DNA from 2 places in the Streptomyces sp. NPDC048142 genome. Region 1 is predicted to be linked to the other one. Evidence: predicted binding sites of a transcription regulator. Region 1 holds the regulator's gene; the other holds the start of a gene.
The links. The regulator HspR, encoded in region 1, represses chaperone genes until heat shock. The targets are predictions, from matches to a motif close to TTGAGNNNNNNNNNCTCAA.
Positions count from the first base shown of each region.

Region 2: lon (endopeptidase La) is a predicted target of HspR. The motif match lies at 2,784-2,802, and genes of this name have one in related genera.

Region 1 is NZ_JBIDBC010000041.1:36,326-40,739, forward strand. It holds gene ACGF2Y_RS32930 (helix-turn-helix transcriptional regulator) at 1-681, shown strand, start outside; gene ACGF2Y_RS32935 (hypothetical protein) at 852-1,376, shown strand; gene ACGF2Y_RS32940 (heat shock protein transcriptional repressor HspR) at 1,477-1,929, opposite strand; gene dnaJ (molecular chaperone DnaJ) at 1,931-3,115, opposite strand; gene grpE (nucleotide exchange factor GrpE) at 3,212-3,862, opposite strand; gene dnaK (molecular chaperone DnaK) at 3,859-4,414, opposite strand, start outside.
Region 2 is NZ_JBIDBC010000007.1:185,065-189,478, forward strand. It holds gene ACGF2Y_RS12330 (polysaccharide deacetylase family protein) at 1-97, shown strand, start outside; gene lon (endopeptidase La) at 341-2,761, opposite strand; gene ACGF2Y_RS12340 (spermidine synthase) at 3,040-3,750, shown strand; gene ACGF2Y_RS12345 (response regulator transcription factor) at 3,993-4,414, shown strand, end outside.

The sequences.
Region 1 (4,414 bases):
AGCGCCCAGGGGCCGCCCACCACGCATGCCATCACCGTGCTGGAGGGCGTCAACCGGATCAACGCCGCCCTCGACCTCGCGACCACGGAATGCCGGACCGAGGTGCTCACCGTCCAGCCGGGCGGCGGACGGAACGAGGACCAGCTCAGCAAGTCGCTGGAGCGCGGGCTGTCCGTCGTCCACCGCGGGGTGCACATCCGCACCCTCTACCAGCACACGGCGCGCCACAGCCCCAGCACCCTGGCCTACGCCGAGCGCATAGCCAACGACAACGTGGAGATCCGGACGCTCGAAGAACTCATAGAGCGCCTGATCGTCTTCGACCGCACGGTCGCTTTCATCCCGGCCCAGGACGACCGCCAGGTCGCCCTCGAACTACGCCACCCCGGCCTCGTCGAATATCTCGTGAAGGTCTTCGAGCAACTCTGGACCCGTGCCGCGCCTCTCCTCGAAGAGGTCAAGTACGACCCGATGCCGCAGGGAATCAGCGGCGTCCAGCGTTCCATCGCCCAGCTTCTGGTCGAGGGGCATGTCGACGATTCCATCGCCCGCCGACTCGGCATGAACGTCCGGACCTGCCGTGCCCACGTGGCGAAACTCTCCGCCGCCCTGGGCAGCAGCAGCCGCGCCCAGCTCGGCTATCTGATCGCACGTTCGGGAATTCTGGACCAGAGCTCCTGAACCGCCCGGCCCTATCCCGCTTCCGGGCCGCCCAGGCGTCGTCGCCGCGATCCGCCGGGTTCTCCTCCGCTGATGACACCACCGACTCCCGTGTGGTGACGCCCACTCAGCAAGCCTTGACAACCAACCACCGACAACGCTCCGCGCGACCGAAGGACCACGAAGCCCAGATGACCGACGCCACCCCCATACCCGCCGCCGTGGAGGACGACCACCACGGGGACATCGTGGTCGAACTCGCGGGCGAGCACAGCGAGACGCTCGTCGTGAGCGGCGGGAGAATCCCCCGCGTCGTCCTCACCCGCGCACCCGGCGCGGAAGTCGACGACCACATCGTCATCGGCACCCGCGACCCCCGCCACCTCACCCTCACGGTGGACGGCCGGGAGGCGACGATCACGCCCGGCAAGGGGAAGCTCCGCCGCCGCTCCTACCGGGTCGACGTCCGCTGCGCGGGTACGTCCTACCGGCTCGTGCCCGACTCGATCCCGGGCAGCCGGCTGACCCGCGACGGCACGCACATCGGGGACTTCTCCTCGGACGGCGACCGGCGGGTGATCGCCGAATGGCGGGAAGGCGCCGCGGTCGAGCCGCTCGACGCGGCGATCGGCTACGCCCTGGCCGCCGCGTTCGGCACCGGCGGCCAGCCGATGTGGATGATGGCGGTCGACGCGGTCAGCGCCGCCCTGCCGTAGGCCCCTGCCCGTGCTTGGGGCGAAACGCGAAAGGGCCGGGAGAGCGGATGAACGCTCTCCCGGCCCCGTAACGCGAAGGCAGGTACCCGCCGGGCGGCTCTCAGTCCGTCGGCCGCTTAGGCTTCGGCCGCCAGACCACCAGCGCGCTGGTCTGCTGCACGTCCTGGTACGGCACCAGGTCCCGGCGGTACGAGGCGTGCACCTGGGCCTCGCGCTGCTGCATGGCGACCGCCGCTCCGTCCACCGCCGCCGAGAGCTCGGCGACGCGCTGCTGGAGCGCGGCCACCTGGTTCTCCAGCTCGATGATCCGCTTGATGCCCGCGAGGTTGATGCCCTCGTCCTGCGACAGCTGCTGCACGGTGCGCAGCAGCTCGATGTCGCGGGCCGAGTAGCGCCGGCCGCGCCCGGCCGTACGGTCCGGGGAGACCAGGCCGAGACGGTCGTACTGGCGCAGTGTCTGCGGGTGGAGGCCCGAGAGCTGGGCCGCGATCGAAATCACGTACACCGGGGTCTCATCGGTCAGCTGGTACGGATTGCGTCGACGGCCGTCCATCTCAAGCTCCCTTCGCGGCCTGGAACAGTTCCGCCCGCGGGTCCTCGTCCGCGGTCGCCTTCCGGTAGGCCTCCAGGGCGTCCCTGGCCTCCTGGCCCAGGTCCCTGGGGACCGCGACCTCCACGGTGACCAACAGGTCGCCGCGGGTACCGTCCTTGCGCACCGCGCCCTTGCCCCGGGCGCGCATCGTACGCCCGTTGGGGGTGCCGGCGGGAAGCTTCAGGGTGACCGGGGGTCCGCCGAGGGTCGGGACCTTGACCTCGCCGCCGAGCGTCGCCTCCGGATAGGTGACGGGCACGGTGACTGTGAGGTTGTCGCCCTTGCGGCCGAAGACCGGGTGGGCGTCGACGTGGACGACGACGTACAGATCGCCGGCCGGACCGCCGCGTTCGCCCGGACCGCCCTTGCCGCGCAGCCGGATCCGCTGGCCGTCGGAGACGCCCGCCGGGATCCTCACCTGCATGGTGTGCGCCGACTTCGCCCGGCCGCTGCCCCTGCAGACGTCACAGGGGTCCTGGGCGATGAGGCCCCGGCCCTTGCAGTCCACACAGGGATCGGTGAGCGAGAAGCCGCCGCCGCTGCCGCGCGAGACCTGGCCGGTGCCGACACAGGTCGGGCAGACCCTGGGGGTGCCGTTCTTGTCGCCGGTACCGGAGCACGCCTTGCAGGGCGCCTGGCTGGACATCCGCAGCGGGACCGTGGCCCCGTCGACCGCCTCGGTGAAGCTGAGCGTCACCTCGGACTCGATGTCCTGGCCGCGCTTCGGCTGGACGCGGGTGCCCGCGCCGCCGCGGTTGAACAGCCCGCCGAAGACGTCGCCGAGACCGCCCCCGCCGCCGCCGAAGCCGCCGCCCTGTCCGCCGCCCGGGGCGCCCCCGCCGAAGAGGTCGCCCAGGTCGAAGTTGAAGTTGCCGCCCGCACCACCGGGGCCGGGGCGGAAGCCGCCGTTGCCGAAGAGGGCGCGCGCCTCGTCGTACTCCTTGCGCTTCTTGGGGTCACCGAGGATGTCGTTCGCCTCGGAGATCTCCTTGAAGCGCTCCTCCGCCTTGGCGTCGCCCTTGTTGGCGTCCGGGTGGAACTCGCGGGCGAGCTTCCGGTACGCCTTCTTGACCTCGGCGTCGGTGGCGTCCTTGGGGACGCCGAGAACCTTGTAGTAGTCCTTCTCGACGAAGTCCTTCGTGCTCATCGACGTCCCTCCTTCCGGACGATCGGCCGAGCGGCCGGCCCGTGGGCCGGCCGCCGGGCCGGTCGGTGTGCACCGTGGTGGTCGGACGCGTTGCCGTCAGACCTCCTCGGTGCCACCGCTCTCCTCGTCGTCTGTCTTCTCTTCCTTGGCCGCGGCGGGCGTGGCGCCCGGCTGCGGCTCGGCGACGGCCACCCGCGCGGGGCGGATGGTGCGCTCGCCGATGCGATACCCCGGCTGCAGGATCGCCACGCAGGTCGTCTCGGTGACGTCCGGCGCGTAGCTGTGCATCAGGGCCTCGTGGATCGTCGGGTCGAAGGGCTCGCCCTCCTTGCCGAACTGCTGGAGGCCCAGCTTCGCGACGATGGTCTCCATCGATTCGGCCACCGACTTGAAGCCGCCGACCAGCTCGCCGTGTTCCCGCGCGCGGCCGACGTCGTCGAGCACGGGCAGGAGCTCTGACAGGAGGTTCGCGACAGCGATCTCCTTGACCGTGACCCGGTCCCGCTCGACGCGGCGGCGGTAGTTCTGGTACTCGGCCTGAAGCCGCTGGAGGTCCGCGGTGCGCTCGCCGAGCGCGGTGCGTACCTGGTCCAGCTGTGCGGTCAGACCGACGGTCGGATCGGTGTCCCCGGCCGGGGCCGCCGCCGCCTCCTCGGAGGGGGCGGCAGCCTTCGGCTCGGCGTCATCAGGGGTGGCGCCGGAGGGGACGTCGGGCTTCTCCTCGAAGCCCGGAGTCTCCTCTGTCACGCCGCACCTCCCTTGGTGTCCTTCTCGTCGTCCACGATCTCGGCGTCGACGACGTCGTCATCGGCCTTGGCCCGAGCGTCGCCCGGGGCCTCCGCGCCCGGGGTCGCCCCCTCGGCCTGGGCGTTGGCGTACATCGCCTGGCCCAGCTTCTGGGAGACGGCCGCGACCTTCTCGGTGGCCGTGCGGATCTCGGCGGAGTCCTCGCCCTTGAGCTTCTCCTTCAGCTCGCCGACAGCGGTCTCCACCTCCGTCTTCACGTCAGCCGGAACCTTGTCCTCGTTGTCCTTGAGGAACTTCTCCGTCTGGTAGACGAGCTGCTCGCCCTGGTTGCGCGACTCGGCGGCCTCGCGGCGGGCGTGGTCCTCCTCCGCGTACTTCTCGGCCTCTTCGCGCATCCGGTTGACCTCGTCCTTCGGCAGCGAGGAGCCGCCGGTGACGGTCATCTTCTGCTCCTTGCCGGTGCCGAGGTCCTTGGCCGTGACGTGCATGATGCCGTTGGCGTCGATGTCGAAGGCGACCTCGATCTGCGGGACACCGCGCGGGGCCGGCGGC
Region 2 (4,414 bases), on a different contig from region 1:
CATCGACGCGCTCCAGAAGGACGGCTACACCTTGGTGACCGTCCCCGAGCTGATGGCCCCTGCCGAGCCGGAGCCGGGCACCATCTACCGCCCCTGACCGGCACCATCCGCTGCTCGTGCCCGGCACCATCCACCGCCCCGTGACCGGCACGATCCGCGCCCGTGACCGGCACCATCTGCCGCCCGGCGACCGGCGCGATCCACCACCCATGACCGGCACCATCTGCCGCCCGGCGACCGACTCCGGGCAGCGCACGGAACGACCCGCCCCCGTTGACTCGGGGTGCGGGCCGTCCGTACCGGCCACGTACCTGATACCGCGCCCGTCACTGCGTGGCGGTCAGGCCGCGGCCGGGATCCTCTCCTCGGCCCGGACCGAAGCCGGGGCGAGGGCGATCTCCAGCACCTGGCGGACGTCGGTCACCGGGTGGACGTCCAGCTTCTCCAGCACCTCGGCCGGGACGTCGTCCAGATCGGCCTCGTTCCGCTGGGGGATCACCACGGTGGTGATGCCCGCGCGGTGGGCGGCCAGCAGCTTCTGCTTGAGGCCGCCGATCGGCAGCACCCGTCCGGTCAGCGACACCTCACCGGTCATCGCCACATCCGTACGGACGAGGCGTCCGGAGAGCAGCGAGGCCAGGGCGGTCGTCAGGGTGATACCGGCGCTCGGGCCGTCCTTGGGGACCGCGCCCGCCGGGAAGTGGATGTGCACACCCCGGTCCTTGAGGTCCCCGACCGACAGCTCCAGCTCCGCGCCGTGCGAGCGCAGGAAGCTCAGCGCGATCTGCGCCGACTCCTTCATGACGTCCCCGAGCTGACCGGTCAGGGTCAGTCCGGAGGCCCCGGTCTCCGGGTCGGCGAGCGACGCCTCGACGAAGAGGACGTCACCGCCCGCCCCGGTCACCGCGAGCCCGGTGGCCACGCCCGGCACCGCGGTGCGGCGCCCGGCCGGGTCCTGGGCGGACTCCGGCACGTGGTGCGGACGCCCGATCAGGCCGCGCAGGTCCTCGTCGGTCACCGCGAACGGCAGTTCGCGGTCGCCCAGTTCGTGCTGGGCGGCGACCTTGCGGAGCAGCCGGGCCACGGCCCGCTCCAGATTCCGTACGCCCGCCTCGCGGGTGTACTCGCCGGCCAGCTTGCGCAGCGCCGACTCCTCCAGGGCGACCTCGTCCTTCTCCAGGCCCGCCCGCTCCAGCTGGCGCGGGAGCAGGTGGTCCCGGGCGATGACGACCTTCTCGTCCTCGGTGTAGCCGTCGAGGCGGACCAGCTCCATACGGTCGAGCAGGGCCTCCGGGATGGCTTCGAGCACGTTGGCCGTGGCGAGGAAGACGACGTCGCTGAGGTCGAGCTCGACCTCCAGGTAGTGGTCGCGGAAGGTGTGGTTCTGGGCCGGGTCGAGGACTTCGAGGAGGGCGGCGGCCGGGTCGCCCCGGAAGTCGGAGCCGACCTTGTCGATCTCGTCGAGCAGGACGACCGGGTTCATCGAGCCGGCCTCCTTGATGGCCCGCACGATACGGCCGGGGAGCGCCCCCACGTACGTACGCCGGTGACCGCGGATCTCCGCCTCGTCCCGGACACCGCCGAGCGCGACGCGGACGAACTCGCGGCCCATGGCGTGCGCGACGGACTCGCCGAGCGAGGTCTTGCCGACGCCGGGCGGGCCCACGAGGGCCAGTACCGCGCCGCTGCGGCGACCGCCCACCACGCCCAGGCCCCGGTCGGCGCGGCGCTTGCGCACCGCGAGGTACTCGGTGATGCGTTCCTTCACGTCGGCGAGGCCGGCGTGCTCGGTGTCCAGGATCTCCTGGGCGCCGCGGATGTCGTAGGCGTCCTCGGTGCGCTCGTTCCACGGCAGTTCGAGGACGGTGTCCAGCCAGGTGCGGATCCAGGAACCCTCGGGCGACTGGTCGCTGGACCGCTCCAGCTTCTCGACCTCCTTGAGCGCGGCCGTCCGGACGTGCTCGGGCAGGTCGGCGGCCTCGACGCGGGCCCGGTAGTCGTCGGACTCGTCCTCCGGGTCGCCGTTGAGCTCGGAGAGCTCCTTGCGTACGGCGTCCAGCTGGCGGCGCAGCAGGAACTCGCGCTGCTGCTTGTCGACGCCGTCCTGGACGTCCTTGGCGATGGACTCGGCCACGTCCTGCTCGGCGAGGTGTTCGCTCAGCCACTGGATGGCGAGCTTCAGCCGGGCGACCGGGTCCGCGGTCTCCAGGAGCTGGACCTTCTGGGCGGTGGTGAGGAACGGCGAGTATCCGGAGTTGTCGGCGAGCGCGGAGATGTCGTCGATCTGCTGGACCCGGTCCACGACCTGCCAGGCGCCGCGCTTCTTCAGCCAGCTGGTGGCGAGTGCCTTGTACTCCTTGACCAGCTCGGCGGCGGATCCGGGCAGCGGGTCGGGGGCGACGGTGTCGAACACGGTCCCCTCGACCCAGAGCGCCCGGCCGGGCCCGCTGGTCCCGGCGCCGATGCGGACCCGGTCGCGGGCCCGGATGAGCGCGCCCGGATCGCCGTCCGACAGGCGTCCGACCTGCTCGACGGTGCCGAGGACACCGGTCCCCGTGTACGTCCCGTCGATCCGCGGGACCAGCAGCACCTCGGGCTTGCCGCCGCCGGGGCGGGCGGCGGCCTGCGCGCCCTCGACGGCGGCGCGCACCTCGGTGTCGGACAGGTCGAGCGGCACCACCATGCCGGGCAGGACGACCTCGTCGTCGAGCGGCAGCACGGGCAGGTCGATCGGTGTGAACGCCTGGGACTCGTTAGTCATGATCTCCCCTTCGGCAGGCAAGTTGAGCTATGTGGACTCAATGCTCCTGAGCCGCCGAATGTTCCCCACTGCCTGTTCGCTCTGAGCGATCAGACGGTTCCCGCCCGTCCGGACCGGCCGTCGCTCCCGGGCCGGGCAGGCCCTCCATGTACGGGAGCGCTGCGGGGCGGACCCTTGTTCCCCACCCCCGGAGCGGGAAACGTGCTGGCCTTCGCCCCGAGCGGCGGACAGGATGGACGGGCACCGACTGCCACGACCGGAGACCGGAGAGCCACGCCATGTCCGCGATGTCCGCCCCCGCCCCACCGCCGACGCGTTCCACCGACACCCCCGTCGCCCTCGACCGCCGCGAGGGCCCCTTCGGTGAAGTCGTCCTGCGGGAGCGCGGGGAGCACTTCGAGATCATCGCCAACGGCTGCTTCCTGATGGACACCTCCGACGGGCGCTCCGAGCGGCTGCTGATCGACGCCGCGCTGGCCGCGCTGCCCGCCGGGCGGAGCCGCCCCTCGGTGCTGATCGGCGGTCTGGGCGTCGGGTTCTCCCTGGTGCGGGCCGCCGAGGAGGAGCGCTGGGGCCGGATCGTGGTCGTGGAGCGGGAGCAGGCGATCGTGGACTGGCACCGGTCCGGGCCGCTGGACCGGATCTCCGGGCCGGCGCTGGCCGACCCCCGGACCGGGATCCTGCACACGGATCTCGTCGCCCACCTCCGTACCGCCACGGAGCGTTACGACGCACTCTGCCTGGACATCGACAACGGGCCCGACTGGACCGTCACGGACGGTAACGAAAGCCTCTATTCCGCCACCGGTCTGGCGCACTGCCACGACCGGCTGACCCCGGGCGGCGTGCTCGCCGTCTGGTCCGCGCAGCCGTCGCCGGCCTTCGAACAGGCCTTGCGGAATGCCGGGTTCAGCGGGGTAAGGACGGAAGAGGTGGCTGTTGCCCGAGGTGTGCCCGACGTGGTCCATCTCGCACTCCGGGCGGCCTGAGGGTCTGACCCCCCCCTTCCGGTGTGCGGGGCCCGGCGGTGGCACGGGCCAACCGGCACAAGGGCGACGATCCGGCTGCCCGGAGGGTTGAACCCGCGCCGCGGGGGCAACACCCTGCGTAGCCGGGAGCCCTCCGCTGCCTTTACGCTGCTGACCGGCACACGGGATCACCCACGAAATCCACGAGCGAAGACCGTGCCTCCGGGGGACAGGCTCCCGCGAGAACGGGCAGGGGCGGGGCGATGGAACAGACACACACCACCCACAACGGCGCCGCGGCCACCCCCGGGGCTCAGCGCCGGGTGCTGGTGGTCGAGGACGACGCCACGATCGTCGACGCCATTTCCGCCCGGCTGCGGGCGGAGGGCTTCCTCGTGCAGACCGCGCTGGACGGCCCTGCGGCCGTGGACGCGGCCGAGGCCTGGCAGCCCGACCTGATGGTGCTCGACATCATGCTTCCCGGCTTCGACGGCCTGGAGGTCTGCCGCCGGGTGCAGGCCCAGCGCCCGGTGCCGGTGCTGATGCTCACCGCACGCGACGACGAGACCGACATGCTGGTCGGGCTCGGGGTCGGCGCCGACGACTACATGACCAAGCCGTTCTCCATGCGGGAGCTGGCCGCCCGGGTGCACGTGCTGCTGCGCCGGGTGGAGCGGGCCGCGCT